4 regions of the Streptomyces sp. NBC_00224 genome follow, and region 2 is predicted to be linked to each of the others. Evidence: riboswitches for the same ligand, from Rfam matches in the RefSeq annotation. Region 2 holds a riboswitch; each other region holds the start of a gene.

Region 1 (3,222 bases), 5.9 Mb from region 2:
CCGCGCCGAGCGACAACTTGTAGCCGCTGCCCGCACTGGCCATGCACAGCCGGGAGTTGGACTCGATCTGGTTGGTGCCGATGAACCCCTTGGTCAGCTTGTTGGCCAGATACTGCGCCTCCAGGCTCATCTGGCCGGACACATACAGCGCGACGGCGTCCGGCCCGTGCTCGTCGACGATCGCCCGCAGCCTGCCCGCCGTCTCGGCGATCATCGCGTCGACCCCGGCGGGCACCGGCTCGGCCCCCCGCTCACCCCGTACCAGCGCGGTGGCCAGGCGTCCGGGAGCGGCCAGCATGTCGGCCGTCGTCGCCCCCTTGGTGCACAGCCGTCCGGAGTTCGCGGGGTGCGCCTTGTCGCCGGAGGCCTTGAGTACCGTGCGCCGGCCGTCCGGCCCCACGGTGATGTCGAGGACCATCCCGCAGCCCACACCGCAGTACGAGCAGACCGTGCGCACCTTTTCGGTGGCGGCCCGCGTGCCCTGTGCGGTCAACGGGTGTCCCCTCTCGTCTCGGCCGGGATACCTTGGGCTCCGACCGTACGAAATGCCCGTTACTTCGATGTCACGTGCGGCGATCACGAGTGGTTACGTCGGCCACACTAATCGCCCCGCGATGCTGTGAGCACCTGTGTGCGACTGCGGCACGCCTCCGATGTCGGACATCACGAGGTGTGCGGGCCCGATGTGAGGGGGCCTGTCGACCCCCGACTCTGTAGGGTGGCGCTCGCAGCTGGTTCGCCCCGTCCGCCAGGCGGGAGGCGTCGTAAGAGGGAACCCGGTGGGAATCCGGGACTGCCCCGCAGCGGTGAGCGGGAACGACCGCCGTCATACGCACTGGGCCCGGCCGGGTCTGGGAAGCGACGGCCACTAGGTGTCCGCCGGGAAACCGGCAGGCGTGCCCGCGAGTCCGAAGACCTGCCCGTTGCCCGTGCGCGACCGACCGCGTGCGGAGACCTTGGTGACCTCGTGGGCGGGTCGGCGAGACAAGAGGTGGTTCGAGCGCGGGCACCGCTCCGCGCGGGCCGCCCTGTCCGTCTCCCTTCGCACCCACGACCCGTACCAGGGTTGTTTTCGGGACATTCTCGCGAAGGAGAGTTTCGTGACCAGCAAGTCCGCAGCCGCGGCAGCACGAGCCACTGTGTACGGCTACCCCCGCCAGGGCCCCGACCGGGAACTCAAGAAGGCCGTCGAGGGCTACTGGAAGGGCCGCGTCAGTGCCGACGCCCTCCGTGACACCGCCCGCGACCTGCGCCGCGCCAACTGGCGCCGGCTCGCCGACGCGGGCGTCGACGAAGTCCCCACCGGCGACTTCTCGTACTACGACCACGTCCTCGACACCAGCGTGATGGTGGGTGCGATCCCCGACCGGCACCGCACCGCCGTCGAGAGCGACACGCTGGACGGCTACTTTGCCATGGCCCGCGGCACCCAGGACGTGGCGCCGCTGGAGATGACCAAGTGGTTCGACACCAACTACCACTACCTGGTCCCCGAGCTCGGCCCGGACACCGTCTTCACCGCCGACTCCGGCAAGCAGGTCGCCGAGCTCGCCGAGGCGCTGGCGCTCGGCCTCACGGCCCGGCCCGTCCTGGTCGGCCCGGTCACCTACCTCCTCCTGGCCAAGCCCGCGCCCGGCGTCGACGCCGCCTTCGAGCCACTGGCCCTGCTGGAGCGGCTGCTGCCCGTGTACGCCGAGGTGCTCGCCGATCTGCGGGCGGCCGGCGCACAGTGGGTGCAGCTCGACGAGCCCGCCCTCGTCCAGGACCGCACCCCCGCCGAACTGGACGCCGCCGCCCTCGCCCACCGGGCGCTCGGCAGCCTCACCGACCGCCCCAAGCTGCTGGTCGCCTCCTACTTCGACCAGCTCGGCAAGGCCCTGCCCGTTCTCGCCAAGGCGCCCGTGGACGGCCTCGCCCTGGACTTCACAGGACCGGCCGCCGCCAACCTCGACGCCCTCGCGGCCGTCGGCGGACTGCCTGACAAGCGGCTGGTCGCGGGCGTCGTCGACGGCCGCAACATCTGGATCAACGACTACGAGAAGTCCCTCGCCACCCTCGGCACGCTCCTCGGCCTCGCGGGCACTGTCGACGTGGCACCGTCCTGCTCGCTGCTGCACGTCCCGCTCGACGCGACGGCCGAACGCGACATCGACCCGCAGATCGCCCGCTGGCTCGCCTTCGCCCACCAGAAGACCGCCGAGACGGTGACGCTGGCCCGCGGCCTCGCCGGCGGCACCGGCGCCATCGCCGCCGAACTCGCCGCCAACCGCGCCGACCTGGCCTCGCGCGCCGGATCCGCGCTCACCCACGACCCGGCGGTACGCGCGCGTACGTCGACGGTCACCGAGGCGGACGGCCGCCGCTCCCAGCCGTACGGCGAACGCGCCCCGGCCCAGCGCGCCCGGCTGCGACTGCCGCTGCTGCCCACGACCACCATCGGCTCGTTCCCGCAGACCACCGAGGTGCGCACCGCCCGTGCCGACCTGCGCGCCGGACGCGTCGACACCGCAGGGTACGAGGAGCGCATCAAGGCCGAGATCCGCGAGGTCGTCGCCTTCCAGGAGAAGGCGGGCATCGACGTCCTGGTCCACGGCGAGGCCGAACGCAACGACATGGTGCAGTACTTCGCCGAGCAGCTGACCGGCTACCTCGCCACCCGGCACGGCTGGGTCCAGTCGTACGGCACGCGCTATGTCCGCCCGCCGGTCCTGGCCGGCGACATCTCCCGGCCGCGGCCGATGACGGTGCGCTGGACGACGTACGCCCAGTCGCTCACCGACCGCCCCGTCAAGGGCATGCTCACCGGGCCGGTCACCATGCTGGCCTGGTCGTTCGTCCGCGACGACCAGCCGCTCGCCGAGACCGCACGCCAGGTGGCGCTCGCCCTGCGCGACGAGGTCGAGGACCTGGAGGCGGCCGGGACCTCGGTCATCCAGGTCGACGAGCCGGCCCTGCGCGAGACGCTGCCACTGCGCGCCGCGGACCGCGCCGCCTATCTGGACTGGGCCACGGAATCGTTCCGCCTGACCACCGGCGGCGTACGTCCCGACACCCAGATCCACACCCACATGTGCTACGCCGAGTTCGGCGACATCCTCCAGGCCATCGACGACCTCGACGCCGACGTCATCAGCCTGGAGGCGGCCCGCTCACACATGCAGGTGGCCGACGAGCTCGCCGCCGCGGGCTATCCGCGCGAGGTGGGACCCGGTGTCTACGACA
Region 2 (3,222 bases):
AGGTTGAGATCGTGCAGCGCGGCGAGCACGGTCACCCCGCTCTCGCGGACCAGGGACAGGACGTCCAACTGGTGGGCGATGTCGAGGTGGTTGGTGGGTTCGTCGAGGACGAGCACCTGCGGCTGCTGGGCGAGCGCGCGGGCGATGAGCACCCGCTGCTTCTCTCCGCCGGACAGGCTGAGGATGCCGCGGTCGGCGAGGTGGGCGACGCCGGTGCGCTCCATGGCCCGCGCGCAGATCTCGCGGTCCGAGGCCGCGGTACGGCCCTGGTGCGGCAGCCGTCCCATGGCGACCACCTCGGCCACCGTGAAGTCGAAGTCGGCCGAGGACTCCTGCGGCAGCGCCGCCAGCACGCGGGCGGCGGCCCGGGGATCCATGGCGTGCAGGTCGTCGCCGTCGAGCCGGACCGCTCCCCCGGCGGGCCGCAACGCCCGGTACACCGTGCGCAGCAGAGTCGACTTCCCGCTGCCGTTGGGGCCGACGAGCCCGACGAACGCCCCGCTGTCCACCGTGAGCCGGACGTCGTCGACCAGCCGGGTACGAGCGGCCTCCACCGTCACGCCGTCGATGTCGATCCGCACGTCAGCGACCTCCGAACGCATGGCCGCTCTGCCGCATCAGCAGGACGAACGCGGGGACACCGACCACCGCGGTGATCACCCCTACGGGCAGTTCGGTCGGGGCGAGCAGCAGCCGGGACAGCACGTCGGCCCAGACGAGGAGCACCGCACCCGCGAGGGGCGCGATCACGAGGACGCGCCGGTGGTCGGCGCCCACCACCATCCGTACGACATGAGGCACCATCAACCCGACGAACCCGATGGCCCCGCTGACCGCGACGACGGTCCCGGTGACGGCGGCGGTCACGAGGAACAGCTCCCGGCGCAGCCGCGAGGGCGGCACGCCCAGCGCGGCCGAGGTCTCGTCCCCCATGGCGAGCGCGTTGAGCGCCTCGGCCCGCCACCGCAGCCAGATCCACCCGGCCGCCACGGTCACGGCGGCAATCGGCAACTGCGCCCAGGTCGCCCCGCCCAGACTGCCCAGCAGCCACATCATCGCGGACCGGGCGGCCTCGCCGCGGGCCGCGCCGAACACCATGACGGTGGTGATGGCCTCGAAGCCGTACGCCAGAGCCGTGCCCGTCAGGATCAGCCGCAGCGGCGTCAGCCCATGGGGCGAGCGGGCCACGGCGTACACCAGGACCATGGCCGCGAGCGCGGAGACGAACGCGGAGACGGACAGCGCCCACACCCCGAGCCCGGCGAACGCCCCCAGCAGGATGACGGCGTTGGCGCCCACGGCGGCGCCGGAGGAGATGCCCAGGACGAACGGGTCGGCCAGCGCGTTGCGGACCATCGCCTGCACGGCCACACCGACGGCCGCGAGACCCGCCCCGACGACCGCGCCGAGCAGCACTCTTGGCAGACGGATCTCCCAGACGATGGTGTACGAGGCCGCGTCGGCCGCCGCCACGGTTCCGCCGGTCAGTCCCGCCCACAGGAAGCGGAGTGTGTCCGCCCAGTCGATGTCGGCGGCTCCGAGCCCGACACCGCACACGAGCGATGCCACGAGTAAGAACCCAAGGCCGAGGCTGAGGGGCAGCACGGGTATCCGGCTGGCGGCCTTACTTCGGCGCACGGTGGGGACCGTCCTTCACATGGGCCGCCTGCTGGACGGCACACAGGAGACAGCCCGTACGGCCGTGATCCGACCGCGCGGTCCCCTCTCGCAGTCCACGGCGAGCAGTCAGCGGGTCGCAGGCCCCCCACGGGCGATCGGGCTCACACGGAGGCCGTCGGGCAGCCGTGCACACCGTTGCGGGTCAGCGCCGGAATCCCACCGGACTTCCCCCACAGGAGACGAAGGGAGCCTAACAAACGCCGTGCGCGGTGTGTTTACGGACGGTGGGTGCGGCCGATGGGTCATGGCGTCGCGGATTCGGCGGGGGTAAAGACGCCATGGGCGAGGGTGGCCAGGATGGCGTCGACCGGTTCATGGCGCGGTGCGCCGTCCTCCCCCGCTCGTGGCGATCCCGACAGGAGCGAACTTCACCTTCGAGATCCCCGAGGGCGAGGAACCCGTGCTGAACGTCATGGGCCTGCCCGGCGACGGACATGACTGCTCCGCACGGACCACGGGCTGAATGAAGCCAACCACCCGATCCGCGCCACCAGGGCCACTGCCCCACCTGCCAGGCGTCCCAGGGCCGAATTATGGAGTCCGCCCGAATCGGGCTTCCGCGACGTACTGGCCCCAGGACGCGAAGGGCTCACGCCAGGGGCTGTTGGGACGTGGTGCAGAAATCCCGAAGTGCTGGGCAGGCTGTCTCTGAGCGCCGGACAGACTCCGCCGAAGCTGCCAGTTGCAAATACCGCCTGGCCTCATCTCCTCTATTGAGTACTGCTGGATATGGCGACCTCCGGGGCCGCAATTCAGGATGCATGAATATTTGAACCGTAATCCAGTGCGACCGCCCCTCAGTTTGGCCGAAAGTAAAGGTCAAGGTGGTGTCAACCCTGCCCATACGGGCCAGTCTTGCTCGGCGAGAATCGGCCTCTGACGGTGCGTCAGGCATGGCTCTCAATAGCCGAAATTGTGCGGGCGGAAGCAAAATCGGCCATCGGTCGGTGTGTGATTGACAGCCCTTCAGGCCCACGACAGCATTGTTTTCTCAATCGTGAGGAGGCGTCATGGACCGGGCAAGGAAACGCCTGACACGCAGAGCCGCACTCACCGCCGCCGTGGCAGGAGCCGGCTCTGTCGCCGTCAGCGTCCCAGCGAGCGGCGCCGCCACCGCGCGGGGCCGTGGCCCCGGGAGCACGGCCCGCACCGATCTGGCCCGGGTCCGCTCGGTCACGGCGGACTCGCTGCACGTCGACTTCCCACAAGCGGGCACGCGCACGCGCTCGCTGATGGCGCCTGATGCGCCGGCCTCGCGGGAGACCGTGCCCATGGCGGGGTTTCCCCAGGGCGTCGTTCCCCGGCCCGGCGACCGTGTGATGGTCACCGACTGGTGGGACGGCAGGGAGACCGCCGCCATACCCGTCGTGTCGTGGGTGACCGGCGTTCCCCGACCGCTGCGGGACGGCGGGTACCGGGTCGGCGGCCGACGCGCCGCGCCCTCGCCGCTACTGGAGCGCGCGAGCAGAACCGGCACACGTACGGCCGTCTGCCTGCTGGACACCGAACTGGCGACTGCCCAGGTCATGGCCGTGCGGCCTC
Region 3 (3,222 bases), 7.5 Mb from region 2:
CAACGTGCTGCGCGCGCTGCTCGAACGCGACAGTGATCTGGAGGTCGTCGCCGTGAACGACCTCACCGAGCCCGCCGCCCTCGCGCGGCTGCTCGCCTTCGACTCGACGGCCGGCCGGCTCGGGCGGCCGGTGACCGTGGACGGGGACACGCTCGTCGTCGACGGCCGCCGCATCAAGGTGCTCGCCGAGCGCGACCCGGCCGACCTGCCCTGGGCCGAGCTGGGCGTCGACCTCGTCCTGGAGGCGACGGGCCGCTTCACCTCGGCGAAGGCCGCCCGTGCCCACCTGGACGCGGGCGCGAAGAAGGTCCTGGTCAGCGCGCCCTCGGAGGGCGCCGACGTCACCCTCGCGTTCGGGGTCAACAACGACGCGTACGACCACGAGGCGCACACGATCGTCTCGAACGCCTCCTGCACCACGAACGCGCTCGCGCCGTTGGCCTCGGTGCTCGACGAACTCGCCGGGATCGAGCACGGGTTCATGACGACCGTGCACGCGTACACCCAGGAGCAGAACCTCCAGGACGGCCCGCACCGCGACCCCCGCCGCGCCCGCGCCGCCGGGGTCAACATCGTGCCGACCACGACGGGCGCGGCCAAGGCGATCGGTCATGTCCTGCCCAACCTCGACGGCAAGCTGTCCGGCGACTCGATCCGGGTGCCCGTGCCGGTGGGCTCGATCGTCGAGCTCAACACGACCGTCGAGCGTGACGTGACGCTCGACGACGTGCTGGCCGCCTACCGCGCGGCGGCGCAGGGGCCGCTCGCGGGCGTACTGGAGTACTCGGAGGACGCGCTGGTGTCCTCCGACATCACGGGCAACCCGGCCTCGTCCATCTTCGACTCGGCCCTCACCCGGGTGGACGGCCGCCATGTCAAGGTGGTCGCCTGGTACGACAACGAGTGGGGTTTCTCCAACCGGGTGATCGACACACTGGAGCTGCTCGCGGGGCGGTGACAGCCGGGCGCGGGTCATCCCTTGGCCACGGTCCCCGCTCCCCCTGAGTTGACGAAGTGGCGAACCCCCGTTCGCTCACCGCTTGGTGATCACCATGGTCGGACCGCCAAACCGGCTCCGATACAGGTCATGGACCAACCGCCGTTCAGGGACGGACGCCGGGGCCGGACGGCCAAGCGTGCTCATCGCGCCCTTCGGCTTGGGGTGAAGACGTAGAGGTCGAGGATGTCGGGGCAGGGCGCGATGCCGGGGCCGCCGGCCTGGACCCAGGCGGCGATGTCGTCCGTGGCGGCGGGATCGTTGACCAGACCGAGCCAGACCGGGCGGGCACCGGCGACGCGTGCTGCACGAGAGGGCTGGACCACGATCACGTTGGCCTGTTCGCAGACGTCGAGGCAGGCGGAGACACGTACGGGCGCGCTCTCGGCAAGGCGCGCCTTCTGCTGCGCGTGGTCGACTCCGGGCACCTTCGGGCTCCCGCAGCAGCAGTCCCTGCACACCACGATCCGGCACGGTGCCGAGTCGGCTGGGGTGTGTCCGGCGCCGCCTTCTGGTCGCTGCTCCGACATGACCGCTCACGCTCCTCCTCCGGGGAGATCCGCCCCGGTTTCGTCAAGGAGGCGACGACGTGAGTCTCCTGGCTCTCGGGTCGCCGCTCACCCCGTCCTTCCCGCCCGTGTCCGGGCAGTGGTCTGTTCGGGGTTCGCTCGCCGATCACAGTGGCGGGACCGCGCCGGAATTCCACCGGCTTCCTCGTTCCGCGTCGCCTTGTCGTCGGGCATCGTCGCACGTCGGACGGCTGCGCGTCACCACCGTCCCGCAGGGGTGGACGATCCGAACGGTGCCGGGTCCGGCTCCGACTCCTGGTCCGGCTCGGGGAGTTGCGCTGCCGCGCGACCGGGGAGCAGCAGCGGGGTTGCCAGCAGGAGCACACCGGCCAGGCCGATGGCCGTACGCGGGCCGAGCAGGGTGCCCAGTACGCCCCAGAGGGCCGTCAGGAGCGCGGTCGAGGCCTTGGTCGTCACCGCCCAGGCGGACAATGTGCGGGCGACGCGGTCGGTCGCGGTGCGTTCGAGGCGGTAGGTGGCGTAGACGGGGTTGAAGACTCCGCAGCAGAAGATGAGCCCGAGCTCGACGCCCATCACCAGCAGCAGCCCTCCGGTGCCCGAGCCCAGGAAGGCCAGGCCGACGGGCCAGATCGCGCGTAGCGCCCCGACCACGACCAGGACCTGGTGCTGCCCGAACCGGGTGACAAGCGGTCGGGCCAGCTGTGAACCGAGCAGTCCGGCGATCGAAGGTGCGGCGAAGGCGAGGCCGTACTGCCACGGTGCGAAGCCGAGTCGGCCGAGCATCAGGACGGCCAGCAGTGGCTGGACGGCCATCACCAGGCCGTTGAACAAGGCGGTGTTGAGGAGCAGTGGACGCAGTGTCGCGTCGGCGAGGATGTACCGCCAACCGTCGAGCAGGTCCCCGGCCCGCATGCGTGTGGCCTCCAGGCGCTCGGGCCGCGGCTCGTGCCCGCCTGTCGCGCGGATGCCCAGCGCCGAGAGCAGGTAGCTGACCGCATCGGCCACCACCGTCGCCACCGGACCGAGGAGCCCGATCGCCGCGCCGCCCAACGGCGGTCCGATGATCGTGGTCGTCCAGGCCGTGGACTCGAATCGGGCGTTGGCGACGAGCAGGTCCTCGGCCGCCAGCAGCGTCTTCAGGTACGCGCCGGAGGCGGCGCGGAAGGTGATGTCGGCCGCCGCGACGACGATGGAGACCAGCAGGAGCTGGAGGAAGGTGAGCACGCCCAGCGCGTACGCGGCGGGGATCGTCAGCAGCGCCGCGAACCGCACCAGGTCCATCGCGATCAGCACCGGCCTCTTGCGGCGGAACTCCACCCATGGGCCGAGCGGCACCGCCACGGCCGCGCCCACCGCAGCCCCCACGGAGGAGAGCGCGGCGACCTCGGCCGGTCCGGCGTGCAGTACCTGGATGGCGATCAGCGGGAACGCGCCGAAGGCCAGCCATGTGCCGAGCGCGCTGGTCCCATACGCTCCCCAGAGCCAGCCGAACCGCCTCCCCAGCTGGTGTCCGGGCAGATGTCCCAGCCGGTGCCCGATCCTCATGCCCGCCGCCCCTCGCCACTCACCCGCACAACCGATCCGCGATCGGAAGCATCAAAGCGAGCATCACGCCCGGGGATCAAACAACCACAGGCCCGTTTCGCCACAACCAATGGTTGTACCCGTAGGGTGTCGACATGGACCTCGACACCG
Region 4 (3,222 bases), 5.1 Mb from region 2:
GGCGTGGCCTTCGCGGCCATCGGCATCGGCGCGCTCGTCCCGGCGGCGATCATGTCGATCGCGGCCGCGAACCTCTTCACCCGCAACATCTACAAGGACTTCCTCAAGCCGGACGCCACGCCGGCGCAGGAGACCAAGGTCTCCAAGCTGGTCTCGCTCCTGGTGAAGGTCGGCGCGCTGGTCTTCGTCCTCACCATGGACAAGACGGTCGCGATCAACTTCCAGCTGCTCGGCGGCATCTGGATCCTGCAGACCTTCCCGGCCCTGGTGGGCGGTCTGTTCACCCGCTGGTTCCACCGCTGGGCGCTGCTGGCGGGCTGGGCGGTGGGCATGGCGTACGGCACGCTCGCCGCGTACGGGGTCGCCTCGCCCACCCAGAAGCACTTCGGCGGCAGCTCCAAGAACATCCCCGGCATCGGTGAGATCGGCTACATCGGCCTCACCGCGTTCCTCCTGAACGTCGCCGTCACCGTCGTCCTCACGGTGGTCCTGCGAGCCCTGAAGGCCCCCGACGGCGTCGACGAGACGTCCCCGGAGGACTACACGGCGGACGCGGGCGACCCGGGCGTCAAGACGGAACTCCCGGCCGCGACGCACTGACACGAGCAACAGGAAATCGGGCCGCCGGGAAACCCCGGCGGCCCGTTTTCGTGCCCGGGGAATGCCCCGTACCGCCCGCAGGTTGCGGCGTACGGCAAGCGTCTAGGGGCGCGGGGAACTGCGCGACCAGCCCAAGACGGCCCGCAGTCGAGCAACTACCCAACAAACACGCTCCGGTACGGATGCGACACAACATGTGGGGGTGCCAACACAGCGCGGCACAAGATGTATGCTCGTGCTCGCTGTCGCCGCAGGGGAATCCGGTGCAAATCCGGAACTGTCCCGCAACGGTGTACTCGTATGCATTTGCGTACCTGTTCAGTCCGAGGACCTGCCGACAGCGCGCCCTGGCCGTCCGGTCCGGGTGCCAGACGTCCGGGCCTCGCGGAATGGGCATGTGGACGCGGCGTACCCCCGAGGGGGTGTGTCCGTGTGCCCGCGCACTTCCCCAAGGCCCCGTGCCGAGCGAGGAGTGCCCCCACGTGACCATCGCCCCTGCGGATCCCGCCTCAGCGATCGCCGAAGAGCCGGCCGATGCCCCCGGGACCGCCCTGCTGCGGACCCTGACCGACCTCACCGCCGATCTGCCGGACACCGACCCCGGCCGTGTCGCCGCCGCCGCGCTGCGCGGCCGCAACGCGCGCTCGGACGAGGCGGAGCTGCGTGGGCTCGCCACCGAGGCCGCCGCCGGTCTGATCTCCGAGGACCCGGCGTACTCCCGCCTCGCCGCCCGGCTGCTGACGCTCACGATCGCCGACGAGGCCGCGACCCAGGGCTCGGTCTCGTTCTCCGACTCGGTCGAGGTCGGCCACCGCGAGGGCCTGATCGCGGACCGCACCGCCGACTTCGTACGGCTGCACGCGGACCGTCTGGACGCGCTGGTCACCGCCTCCCTCGCGGACGGCGCCGACGACCGCTTCGGCTACTTCGGCCTGCGCACGCTCTACTCCCGCTACCTGCTGCGGCACCCGATCACCCGCCAGGTCATCGAGACCCCGCAGCACTTCATGCTCCGGGTCGCGGCGGGCCTGGCCGAGGACGACTCGGTGCGCGCGCTCGACGAGGTCGCCTCGCTGTACGGCCTCATGAGCCGGCTCGACTACCTGCCGTCCTCGCCGACGCTCTTCAACTCCGGCACCCGCCACCCCCAGATGTCCAGCTGCTACCTGCTGGACTCCCCGCAGGACGAGTTGGACTCGATCTACGACCGCTACCACCAGGTGGCACGCCTGTCGAAGCACGCGGGCGGCATCGGCCTCTCGTACTCCCGCATCCGCTCGCGCGGCTCGCTCATCCGGGGCACCAACGGCCACTCCAACGGCATCGTCCCGTTCCTGAAGACGCTGGACGCCTCGGTCGCGGCCGTCAACCAGGGCGGGCGGCGCAAGGGCGCGGCCGCGGTCTACCTGGAGACCTGGCACTCCGACATCGAGGAGTTCCTGGAGCTGCGCGACAACACGGGTGAGGACGCCCGGCGCACGCACAACCTGAACCTGGCGCACTGGATCCCGGACGAGTTCATGCGCCGGGTGGACGCGGACGGCACCTGGTCGCTGTTCTCCCCCGCCGACGTGCCGGAGCTGGTCGACCTGTGGGGCGACGAGTTCGACGCCGCCTACCGCAAGGCCGAGGCGGCCGGTCTCGCCCAGAAGACGATGCCGGCCCGGGACCTGTACGGCCGGATGATGCGCACCCTGGCGCAGACCGGCAACGGCTGGATGACCTTCAAGGACGCCTCCAACCGCACCGCCAACCAGACGGCGGAGCCCGGCCACACGGTCCACTCCTCCAACCTCTGCACCGAGATCCTGGAGGTCACGGACGACGGCGAGACGGCCGTCTGCAACCTCGGCTCGGTCAACCTCGGCTCCTTCGTGCTCGCTTCCGGCGAGATCGACTGGAAGCGCCTGGACGAGACCGTCCGTACGGCCGTGACCTTCCTGGACCGGGTCGTCGACATCAACTTCTACCCGACCGAGCAGGCCGGCCGCTCCAACGCCAAGTGGCGTCCGGTGGGCCTGGGCGCGATGGGCCTCCAGGACGTCTTCTTCAAGCTGCGCCTGCCGTTCGACTCCCCCGAGGCGAAGGCGCTCTCCACCAAGCTGGCCGAGCGCATCATGCTCACGGCGTACGAGGCGTCCTGCGACCTCGCCGAGCGCTCGGGCCCGCTGCCCGCGTGGGACAAGACCCGTACGGCGCGCGGCGTGCTGCACCCCGACCACTACGACGTCGAGCTGAATTGGCCGGAGCGCTGGACGGCGCTGCGCGAGCGGATCGCCTCGGTCGGCATGCGCAACTCGCTGCTGCTCGCGATCGCCCCGACCGCGACCATCGCGTCCATCGCCGGTGTCTACGAGTGCATCGAGCCGCAGGTCTCCAACCTGTTCAAGCGCGAGACGCTCTCGGGTGAGTTCCTCCAGGTCAACGGCTACCTGGTGGAGGACCTGAAGAAGCTCGGTGTGTGGGACGCGCAGTCCCGCGAGGCGCTGCGCGACGCCAGCGGCTCGGTCCAGGACTTCAGCTGGATCCCCGCCGATGTGCGCGCGCTCTACCGCACGGCGTGGGAGCTCCCGCAGCGCGGCCTGATCGACATGGCGGCGGCCCGCACCCCGTTCCTGGACC

The links. Region 2 has a riboswitch for cobalamin ahead of OG965_RS03680 (FecCD family ABC transporter permease). Riboswitches for the same ligand answer to the same signal wherever they lie in the genome.
Region 1: another riboswitch for cobalamin. It lies ahead of metE (5-methyltetrahydropteroyltriglutamate--homocysteine S-methyltransferase); the one in region 2 lies ahead of OG965_RS03680 (FecCD family ABC transporter permease).
Region 3: another riboswitch for cobalamin. It lies ahead of OG965_RS37520 ((2Fe-2S) ferredoxin domain-containing protein); the one in region 2 lies ahead of OG965_RS03680 (FecCD family ABC transporter permease).
Region 4: another riboswitch for cobalamin. It lies ahead of OG965_RS26860 (ribonucleoside-diphosphate reductase subunit alpha); the one in region 2 lies ahead of OG965_RS03680 (FecCD family ABC transporter permease).

The regions. Positions count from the first base shown of each region.
Region 1 is NZ_CP108106.1:6,782,566-6,785,787, forward strand. Features, by position in the region: gene OG965_RS30310 (molybdopterin-dependent oxidoreductase) at 1-493, opposite strand, end outside; cobalamin riboswitch at 766-918, shown strand; gene metE (5-methyltetrahydropteroyltriglutamate--homocysteine S-methyltransferase) at 1,101-3,222, shown strand, end outside.
Region 2 is NZ_CP108106.1:843,929-847,150, forward strand. Features, by position in the region: gene OG965_RS03675 (ABC transporter ATP-binding protein) at 1-581, opposite strand, end outside; gene OG965_RS03680 (FecCD family ABC transporter permease) at 583-1,605, opposite strand; cobalamin riboswitch at 1,749-1,880, opposite strand; gene OG965_RS03685 (hypothetical protein) at 2,003-2,143, shown strand; gene OG965_RS03690 (hypothetical protein) at 2,691-3,222, shown strand, end outside.
Region 3 is NZ_CP108106.1:8,387,715-8,390,936, reverse strand. Features, by position in the region: gene gap (type I glyceraldehyde-3-phosphate dehydrogenase) at 1-958, shown strand, start outside; gene OG965_RS37520 ((2Fe-2S) ferredoxin domain-containing protein) at 1,141-1,527, opposite strand; cobalamin riboswitch at 1,568-1,767, opposite strand; gene OG965_RS37515 (MFS transporter) at 1,765-3,072, opposite strand; gene OG965_RS37510 (LysR family transcriptional regulator) at 3,207-3,222, shown strand, end outside.
Region 4 is NZ_CP108106.1:5,993,379-5,996,600, reverse strand. Features, by position in the region: gene mctP (monocarboxylate uptake permease MctP) at 1-600, shown strand, start outside; cobalamin riboswitch at 813-954, shown strand; gene OG965_RS26860 (ribonucleoside-diphosphate reductase subunit alpha) at 1,083-3,222, shown strand, end outside.